3 regions of the Bacteroides zoogleoformans genome follow, and region 1 is predicted to be linked to each of the others. Evidence: riboswitches for the same ligand, from Rfam matches in the RefSeq annotation. Region 1 holds a riboswitch; each other region holds the start of a gene.
The links. Region 1 has a riboswitch for cobalamin ahead of C4H11_RS10010 (TonB-dependent receptor plug domain-containing protein). Riboswitches for the same ligand answer to the same signal wherever they lie in the genome.

Region 1 (3,276 bases):
GTATGTAAGCCCGACGTCGTACTGCGTGGTGTATTCGGGCTTCAATTCCTTGTTGCCGATGAAGGTATAATAGAGGTCGTTGAACGTGGGCATGCGGAATATGCGTTTGTAGAAAGCGCGAAGTGCAAGTTGGTCGGTCGAGGTGACGAATGGCTTGTAGCTGAATGCCACGGTGGGAGTCAGCTTGCTTTTATCGCCGGCCGCCCCGCCGCTCTTGCGGGTATGGTCGGCGGCATAAGTATGGAGCAGCGAGAATTGTGCGGAGAGCCTGTCCCAATGCAGACTTGCAGACAGGGCGGATAGAAACGTCCACCGTGTAGGATAGACAAAGTTCACGAGGTCTGCATTAAGATGGTTGTACTGTATGTCGTTGGAGAGGGAGACCGACCACCATTCGCATACATCATAGAGGTGCGAGGCCGAGAAGTAGGCTTCGGTCTGGCGATAATGGTTGTCGGTGTACATCGTGGTCACATCCAGCCGCGGGTCGCTGAGATAGTGCAGGTAATCGTAAGCCGCTTTGACATTTGCAAGCAGTGTATAACGGTCGGTGAATTGGCGGCGCAGCGAACCTTGTCCGAACACCGAGGTGTCCCATTGACGGTCTTGATGGCGGAACTTGCCGGGTTCTTCGCGCACGGCGGCACCGGGGAAGCCGCGTTCGCTGTTGTAGAAATAAACCTTGGCACGCCACTCGCCGCGGGGAATCCGGCCGAACAAAGCTGTCTCCATACGAAAAGCACGCACATCGCCGTTATGGCGTACCTCGGTGGTATCGTATCCGTTCTTTTTGGCATAGCGGAAACGGTAGCGTCCCGAAGTAGTCATATACTCGGTGCTGAGCTGGGAGCTGAGGTTGTCGGAAAGCTTATGTTCCCACAGGACAGAAGGGTTATAGGTGTCAAACGACCCGGCTTTGAGTGCAATATTGAGGTTATCTTTCTTGTCTTTCCCGGCAAATTCGGGCTTGCGTGTCTGCAGATAGACGGCCGATGCCGATGCGAAATCTCTGGCGGGTTGCAGAATGGTGGACTTTTGCCCGTTGTAGAGTTGCAGAGCCTCCATATTATCGAGTGAAAAGCGGCCTAAATCTATCTGACCGTTCTGCGCATTGCCCAGTTGTACGCCATCATAGAAAACTCCCGTATGGTTGGTGCCTAAAGAACGCACGTTGACGGTTTTCAGTCCGCCGATACCGCCATAGTCCTTGATTTGTACACCTGCGAAGTAACGCATGGCGTCGGCCACGCTGTGAACGCTCAGTCGTTGAAGCTCCTTGCCCGAGAGTTGTTGTACGGGGATAACGGCATGCCCGGTCTGCCGGGCGGTGATGACTACTTCCGATAGATGTTGGATACTGTCGAGGCGGCTCGGTCTGTCCGTCCCCCCGACACGCTGTGCCATGGCACACTCTGCGAGTGTACACAATGCAAGCGCCGATAGCAGGCGCTTGCTACGTATGAATATTCTTCTTGACATTTTTCAATCTTAGCCCATCCCGAGGGTGCTTTGAATGACAACGCAAAGGCAGGTCTTCTGACTTGTCGCCCGGTGGCAAACGTCTTCCCAAGAATCTCAGTGACATTGTGCTTGCCCGGAAACGCGACTTACAGCTGCAGGACAGTTCGGGATTTACGCCCGATTCCCTTTTAATCATCCGGTTGTGTGAAATTGAAAGTCCCAAGCAGGACAAAATCCAACAAACGCGATGAACCAAATGCGGTATAAAGGTATGATTTTTTCTTAAAAACAGCAAAGTTTTTTTAAGAAAAAATCATAAGTCAGCGACGCTTCGCAATAAAGAACTCTTTCATCAATCCGGCACACTCTTCTGCAAGTATTCCTTTCAGCACTGCCGTTTTGGGATGCAATGCTTGCGGCGCATAATGCAGATATCCCCGCTTCGCGTCTTCGGCGCCAAACACCAAGCGTCCCACTTGCGCCCAAGCGATGGCGCCGGCACACATCACACAAGGTTCCACCGTGACATAAAGCGTACATTCGTTCAGGTATTTCCCTCCAAGAGTCGCGGCAGCGGCAGTGATGGCCTGCATCTCGGCATGAGCCGTGACGTCGGTCAATGTTTCCGTCAAGTTATGTGCACGGGCCACGATGCGATCCTTGCATACCACTACAGCCCCCACGGGAACCTCTCCCCGCTCACCGGCCTTTTGCGCTTCAAGAAGCGCCTGCTTCATATAAAATGTATCGTCCACGAAAATATCTGATTTATTCTATCGGTTTGTCCTCATTCATTCTTGCTCCGCATATCCTCCGTATCAGCTCCGTATAACCTCCGTATATCCTCCGTATCAACTCCGTATCAACTCCGTATAACCTCCGCATAACCTCCGCTCCTATAGATACGGAGCAGGTACGGCTCCGACAGGGTTTTGATACGGCAAAGGTTCCTTCACCTCCTCATATCATGTTCGCCGAACAAGGTCGGATAATCCTCTTCCATGTTTTTATGGATGAACATGAGGATAGTCTCGCGCAGCCAACGCGACTTGTTCGTTATCTTATACTTTTCCAGATAACGGTCCACAATCCGCTGTTCTTCTTCGCTCATCAGGCAGACCATGCGCTGCTCGCGTTTCGGTTCTTCGGGCGTTGCTTTCACACACGCTTTGTCTCTCTTTCTCATTTCTTTTGCAAAATTACTTTTACTTCCGCAAAAACAAAACGAACCGGCATGTTTTTTACGCCCCGGACAACCTACAGGAATGTTTATCGAACAAATAAGGCGTCGGGACAAGAGAAAGGCTATAGTGTTTCTGCCGGCCGGTATTTTGACAGCAAATTGAAATCAACCGCTCGCCAAATCATAAGTTTTTCTTAGAATCATTTCTACTTAACGATTAAATATGTATTTTTGGGAGCCATTAAAAAACTTAGAAAAATGAAACTGAAACATTATTTTATTTTCATCCTGTTCACATTGACAACAATAGGTCTTGGTTCGTGCCACGATGATGACGACGCCATTCAGCCCGGCATAACCGGCCAAAGCTGGCAAGAAGGAAAGGCGGTAGAAATTACTCCGGGCGAAATATTGTCCGTCACATTCAATGCTGCGGCCAAATGGACGGCTACCACGAACTCTGATTGGTGCACCATACTTACTCCGTCGGGCGAAAAAGGGCCAAGCACGTTGAAGCTTTCAACAACCACCGGCACCTCCGAGGTGCGTACTTCGACCATCAGCATCAAAGTGGACGGATATTCCACCATAAACTTTGATGTAAAGCAAAACATCGGTGAAGCCCCCGCCAC
Region 2 (3,276 bases), 260 kb from region 1:
GTCGTTCGAAGGCGTGAACTCTTCGTCGATCTCATCGTACCGGTCGTTTCCGATGCGGCTCAAGTGATAGTTCAGGTTGAGGTTATGGCGGTCGTTCAGCCGATAGTCGAGGTTGGTGCGCATGATGGTCAGCGGCCTTTTGTAGTGGCGCATGGAAGGTTGTCTGCCCATAATCTCGTTGCGCTGGCTCACAATGTAGCCGCCATCCCAGTAATACTTGCGGTAGGCAGTGTCGATGGTCAGGGAATGATCCCGGGTATGAGAGAAGGAGGCGCTCAACTGCATGTCTTTCAGAATGAAATGCCGTTTGCGATAGCGTGCCGCCACGTTCCATGCGTCCGACTTCCTTTCGGCCATTCCATACACCTTACTCTGTACGGAGCCTGTCTGCAATTCCTTGTCTGTCCGGGAATAAGAAGCTGAGACGAAGAGCTCGTCCGCCCATTTTTTTCCGGTTACTCCGGCCTCTATCTGCCCCCACAGCGAGAAGTAGGCATCGTGGAAGCGTTTGGGATTGCCGATGATGAAGTTATCTCCGCTTTCGTCGCGCATCTCTACGTCTTTCATCCGATAGTCGTTCTTCGAATAGTTCACACCTGCGGTAGGCCTGATGATAAGCCCTGTCTTGGGTTCTGCGATTTGCGCGTTGAGGTCGGCGCGGTGGGTGTGGAAAGAGCCGACGCTGTAAGAAGCATCCAGAAAATGTTTCTTTTCCTGCCTCGTAATGATATGAATGGCGCCTCCCAGTGCATCGGCTCCCAGAAATGCCGGAACCACGCCTTTGTATATTTCAATCCTGTCTATGATATTGACCGGCAGATTTGCCAATGAAACGCCGCTTCCTTTGGCATCCAGCGGCATTCCGTCCAGAAAATAGCGGATGGAGTTGCCGGACATCCCGTTGATGGAGAGATCGAAGTCAGAGCCGACCCCGCCTTCCTCTCTGACCTTGATGCCGGTTGTGCGGTTCACCAGATTATTAAGGTTATTCAACGAATTTACCATCGGCTTTACGTCGAGGGCACTGACGGTGAAAGCGCCTTCCTTGATTTTCTGCGTCCGGGTTTTGCCATAGACTTCTACGGCATTCAGCGCCACGGCATTTTCCTGCAATGTGAAATTAAGCTTTTTGTCCTGCCGGATGTCAAGAGACTGCTTCACGGCGTGATAGCCCAAAAAGGAGGCCACGAAGGTGTGTCTGCCCGCAGCCACTTGCAGCGAATATCTGCCGGAGTCATCGGAATACGTCCCATACGTTGTGCCCTCTACGGCAATGGCAGCCTGAGCGATGGGACTTCCGTTCCGGTCGGTGACTTTCCCGGATAGAGTGACTTTATTCTGCGCCGTAATACAGGCAGGCAGCAGCATGATGAATATCAATGACAGATAGGCGGTTATTCTCATTCCGATTCCTTTAGGCATTATAAACTTACTTTCAAAGGAGGCGAAAAAGAACAAAGAGAAAGATTCTCTCATTATAAAATGAAACAGGAAAACCTCGACTCGATGTTTTGTTGCTTTATTCTTCCCGAAAGCGCTAAAACCGTATCGTCTTGGCAGGTCTTCTGACTTATCCCTCTTTGAATGCCTTCCCGTCCTTATCGGCGGACAGTGGCTTGCAGAATACTCAAAGATGTTGAAAGGACTTACAGCAGCGGGTCTGTTCAGGATTTGCACCTGATTCCCTTTTCATCGCGTTTCTCTCCATGGAATGGAGGATGCGAACCAAAACCGGCGGCAAAGATAAGAAAAAAATAAACGTCTTTTTTTTGTATTGCTTACTATTTCCATTATCTTTGCGTTTGAATCGGTTCCGGATGAACGTTTCCGTCATTCGGATTAAAAGGGAATCGGGTGTGAATCCCGGACAGTCCCGCTGCTGTGAAGCTCTGTTGATGTCTTGAAAAGAACCTTTGCCACTGATACTTGCACCGCATGTATCGGGAAGGCTTCAAGATTAGGAGTCAGTCAGAAGACCTGCCATTCATTAAATGCTGCCTTTACTCGTGGGATTAGGAAGACAGTGCAAGGAACAATTGTCAACATTCGGATTTTGAAAGGTATGCCTGCAACCGGGGCATGTCTGCATTTTAGTGCACCGTAGAGTGCGATATACTCAAATGAAATCGAACCCGATATTGAATCAGTCTATGGCTGATGGCAGGGAAAACACGGCAATAGGCCTATATTAATAGCTGTTTCAATGTGTAAAGTGTGTATCCCCGGAGAAGTGATTTCTGTGGGGATACTTTACATTCTTTCTCAAAGCCCGATTATCGATTGTTTTAATATAATAATTTAGAAACTATGGATTTATTAAGAAACCTTTTTGAGGGTTATCCCGATCTTTGGGGAGGTGGAGTGGCTCACTCCGTTCTTATTCTGGCACTCGTCATCGCTTTCGGCATTATGTTGGGAAAGGTGAAGGTGGCGGGCATTTCGTTGGGTGTCACTTGGATATTGTTTGTGGGTATCGTTTTCGGGCACTTCAACTTGAATCTGGACGAACATCTGCTGCACTTCCTGAAGGAGTTCGGACTGATTCTCTTTGTATATTCCATCGGCCTGCAAGTAGGCCCCGGTTTTTTCTCTGCTTTCAAAAAAGGCGGGCTTACGCTGAATATGCTGGCCATGCTGGCTGTTTTCGTCAGCGTACTGATTGCCGTCCTGCTTCATATACTTACAGATATACCCATTACCACAATGGTAGGTATCTTGTCCGGGGCAGTGACGAACACTCCGGGGCTGGGTGCCGCCCAGCAAGCCAACAGTGACTTGAGCGGAGCAGACGCGCCTGAAATAGCTTTGGGCTATGCCGTGGCCTATCCGTTGGGCGTCATCGGCTGCATTCTGTCACTGCTGGCACTGAAGTTTCTGTTCCGTGTAGATGCGGGCAGGGAAGAGAAGGAAGCCGAATGCGGATTGGGGCAGCAGCAGGAGCTGACGGTCAGCCCCGTCTCTGTGGAGATACGCAATGAAGCCATAGAAGGCAAGAAGATAAAAGAGGCGAAGCCGTTGCTGAACCGCGCGTTTGTCATCTCGCGCATACGCCATTGCGGAGGCGACGGAGAAGCGGAGCTGGCAAGTGCCGACACGGTGCTGCATGTAGGAGACGAGATTCTCTTCATTGCCGACCCCAAGGACGTGGAGGCTATCATCGCCTTTCTGGGCAGAAGAATCACGGTGGAGTGGGAGAAGGTGGACAAGAAGCTGATATCCCGCCGTTTTCTTATCACCAAACCCGAGCTGAACGGTAAGTCGCTGGCGCAACTGAAG
Region 3 (3,276 bases), 290 kb from region 1:
GCGCATACCCGCGAAATGAACCACGGCGAACGCTTTTGGGCTTTATTAGACAAGCTGACGGAGGGCAGAGCGGAAGCCTTGCGCATGGAATTGAAGCAATATCGCACGGAGTTTTGAGGTGTGCGTGCCTCCGGCTGTCAGTCCTGCGTCTGCGACAGTTGTTTCACCTCTCCGTTCTCTTTTTCGAACCGGTAGTTGCCTCCCTTCTCGCTCAATTCAAACAAGAAGAGCCGGTCGGTGAGGTTGTCCACAATCATCAGTGCGCTTTGTTCAGCAAAGCGCTTCACTTCCATTTCAAACGGTTCTTCCGTGATTCTCAGCTTTGTCAGCAGGCTGTCGTTGACGAGCAGGGAGAGCGAGTCACCGGCGAACCCTTTGGTCAGTGTGATGGTGTATGTCTCTGCGAAGCTTCGGTTCTCCTCTTTCTTTTGCTGCAACCTCATACTCATGTAAACGAAGATGACGACTACAAAAATCACGGCGAAAGCAAGGATGCCGTTACCTACCATAAACTGCTTGTTGGTGTTCAGACGGTGTGTCATAGTTGGAGTTTGTTTAGAGAATGCTGCAAATGTAGCGAATAAATTCGGATTGACTGCTTTTCAGTGTATAATAGAATGAGGAAAGGGGAGCGGATGTACCGATTGTTTATCATGCCCGAAACCTCTTTCTTCGAGAGAAACGGGGATGCGCTCCATCCCTCGCCAGAAACACTTCTGAGAGGGGTTGACCAAAGTATTATATAGATACCCTAAGTATAGGACTTAGGTAGCCTCGATACGGAACTGATCCTCTTTCTTCTTTTTCGTCTTCTCTTGCCTCTTTCAAGCGCTCTTTTTTTGGTAATATTTTTCGCAGTGAATGCCTTTTCTTTCCGAGAGTGGGAATCTGTACTTTTAAGTAGATTTAATAATGTAATAATTACAATTTGTGCTATCTTTGCCCCACAATGGTTTCGGGCGGATTTTCCCGCCGTCCGGATTAAAAGGGAATCGGGTGGAAATCCCGGACAGTCCCGCTGCTGTGAAGCTCCGCCGAAATTTCCGGCACAACCTGTTGCCACTGCATTCTTGAAAACAGCGTTTGAGATTGCGGGAAGGCGTTGGAAACGAGGAGTCAGTCAGAAGACCTGCCATTCTCGAAAAGCCGGTTCCGCTCGTGGGATTAGGGAACGGTGGCAAACTGTGTACGAGTATTTTTATTCAAATCTAAAAACATCACATGCAGATAGTTAAAAGGAATGGGACTGTGGAGTCCTATAACAGAGAGAAAATAGCCATTGCCATACGCAAAAGTTTTGTTGGCACGGGCAAGGACATTACTGACGAAGCCCTTCATGCCGTAACCGATGAAGTGGAGCAGTTCTTGAACCGGAACGAAGACAAACGTGCGGTGGAGTGCATTCAGGACGAGGTGGAGCGCAGTTTGATGGAACACGGCTTCTATGCCGAGGCCAAAAGCTACATACTTTATCGCTGGCAGCGCACCGAACGGAGGAAAGCCCTCACGCAGATTGTCAATGGAACAAAAGACGAGGCCATAGTCGATGTGCTGAAAGAGATACAAAACGACTTTCCGGGAAGTGAATACAGCCTGAACGTCTTGGCCGAGAAGTTCGCAGGCTTCTGCAAGCCCGACATGGCGGCCGAAGAACGGCTGGCGATGCTCATCAAGGCTGCCGTGGAACTCACCACGCAGGAAGCTCCCGACTGGGAGTTTATCGCCGCCCGGCTGCTCAACTTCCGTATGACGAAAGAACTGAAAGTGCAGACGGAGAAAGCGGATGTCCAATCCTACTACGACAAACTATGCTATCTCACGGACGAGGCTTTGTACGGCAGCTATATACTCAATGCCTATTCGAGGCAAGAGATAGAAATGGCCTTCGGCTTTATCCGTCCCGAACGCGACAAGCTCTTCAACTATTCGGGGCTGGACTTGCTCTATAAGCGATACCTCATCCGCACACGCTCGGCGGAGCTGATGGAGTCGGTGCAGGAAATGTTTCTGGGCATCGCCTTGCATCTGGCCCTGCCCGAAAAGCACGACCGGTTGCAGTGGGTGAAGAAATTCTACGATATGCTGAGCCTGCTGGAAGTGACCATGGCAACGCCCACCCTTTCCAATGCCCGGAAGCCCTACCATCAGCTCTCCAGTTGCTTTATCGATACCGTGCCCGACAGCCTCGAAGGCATATACCGCAGCATCGACAACTTTGCCACCGTAAGCAAGTTCGGCGGCGGCATGGGCATGTACTTCGGCAAGGTGCGCGCCACGGGTGGAAACATCCGGGGCTTCAAAGGCGTGGCCGGAGGTGTCATCCGCTGGATGAAGCTGGTGAACGACACTGCCGTGGCCGTCGACCAATTGGGAATGCGGCAGGGTGCCGTGGCCGTCTACCTCGATGTTTGGCACAAAGACCTGCCCGAATTCTTGCAGCTCCGCACCAACAACGGAGACGACCGCATGAAGGCGCACGACATTTTTCCCGCCGTGTGCTATCCCGACCTCTTCTGGCAGATGGCGAAAGAAGACCTGAACAACCAATGGCACCTGTTCTGCCCCAATGAAATCATGACCGTGAAAGGCTATTGCCTCGAAGATTATTACGGAGAAGAGTGGGAGCGGAGGTATCGGGACTGCGTGAACGACCCGCGCCTATCCCGCCGCAGCATGAGCCTGAAAGACATCGTGAGGCTGATACTCCGTTCCGCCGTGGAGACAGGCACACCCTTTACTTTTAACCGTGATACGGTGAACCGGGCCAACCCCAATCCCCATAAAGGCATCATCTACTGCTCCAACCTCTGCACGGAGATAGCGCAGAACATGTCGGCCATCGAATCCGTCTCTACCGATATCCGGACGACGGATGGCGATACGGTGGTGGTGAAGACGGTCCGCCCCGGCGACTTTGTGGTCTGCAACCTTGCCAGCCTCTCGTTGGGGCACTTGCCTTTGGAGGATGAGGAGCGCATGCAGGAAAAGGTGGCAACCGTGGTCCGGGCATTGGACAACGTCATCGACTTGAACTTCTACCCGTTGCCTTTCGCGCAAATCACGAACCACCGCTACCGCAGCATCGGTCTGGGCGTCAGCGGCTATCACCATGCGCTCGCCCTGCGCGGCATCCGTTGGGAGAGCGAAGAACATCTCCGCTTCATGGATAAGGTGTTCGAGCGCATCAACTATGCCGCCATCCGTGCCAGCATGGAGCTGGCCAAGGAGAAAGGAAAGTACGCCTGTTTTGAAGGAAGCGACTGGCAGACGGGCAGC

Region 2: linked by a shared signal. The riboswitch ahead of C4H11_RS11210 (TonB-dependent receptor) and the one ahead of C4H11_RS10010 (TonB-dependent receptor plug domain-containing protein) in region 1 are both predicted to bind cobalamin.
Region 3: linked by a shared signal. The riboswitch ahead of C4H11_RS08790 (ribonucleoside-diphosphate reductase subunit alpha) and the one ahead of C4H11_RS10010 (TonB-dependent receptor plug domain-containing protein) in region 1 are both predicted to bind cobalamin.

What each region holds. Positions count from the first base shown of each region.
Region 1 is NZ_CP027231.1:2,422,074-2,425,349, reverse strand. It holds gene C4H11_RS10010 (TonB-dependent receptor plug domain-containing protein) at 1-1,404, opposite strand, end outside; cobalamin riboswitch at 1,510-1,699, opposite strand; gene C4H11_RS10005 (nucleoside deaminase) at 1,782-2,198, opposite strand; gene C4H11_RS10000 (hypothetical protein) at 2,414-2,647, opposite strand; gene C4H11_RS09995 (S41 family peptidase) at 2,903-3,276, shown strand, end outside.
Region 2 is NZ_CP027231.1:2,680,854-2,684,129, forward strand. It holds gene C4H11_RS11210 (TonB-dependent receptor) at 1-1,404, opposite strand, end outside; cobalamin riboswitch at 1,539-1,745, opposite strand; cobalamin riboswitch at 1,791-1,999, shown strand; gene C4H11_RS11215 (putative transporter) at 2,308-3,276, shown strand, end outside.
Region 3 is NZ_CP027231.1:2,128,652-2,131,927, forward strand. It holds gene C4H11_RS08780 (YgjP family zinc-dependent metalloprotease) at 1-117, shown strand, start outside; gene C4H11_RS08785 (hypothetical protein) at 138-542, opposite strand; cobalamin riboswitch at 934-1,151, shown strand; gene C4H11_RS08790 (ribonucleoside-diphosphate reductase subunit alpha) at 1,222-3,276, shown strand, end outside.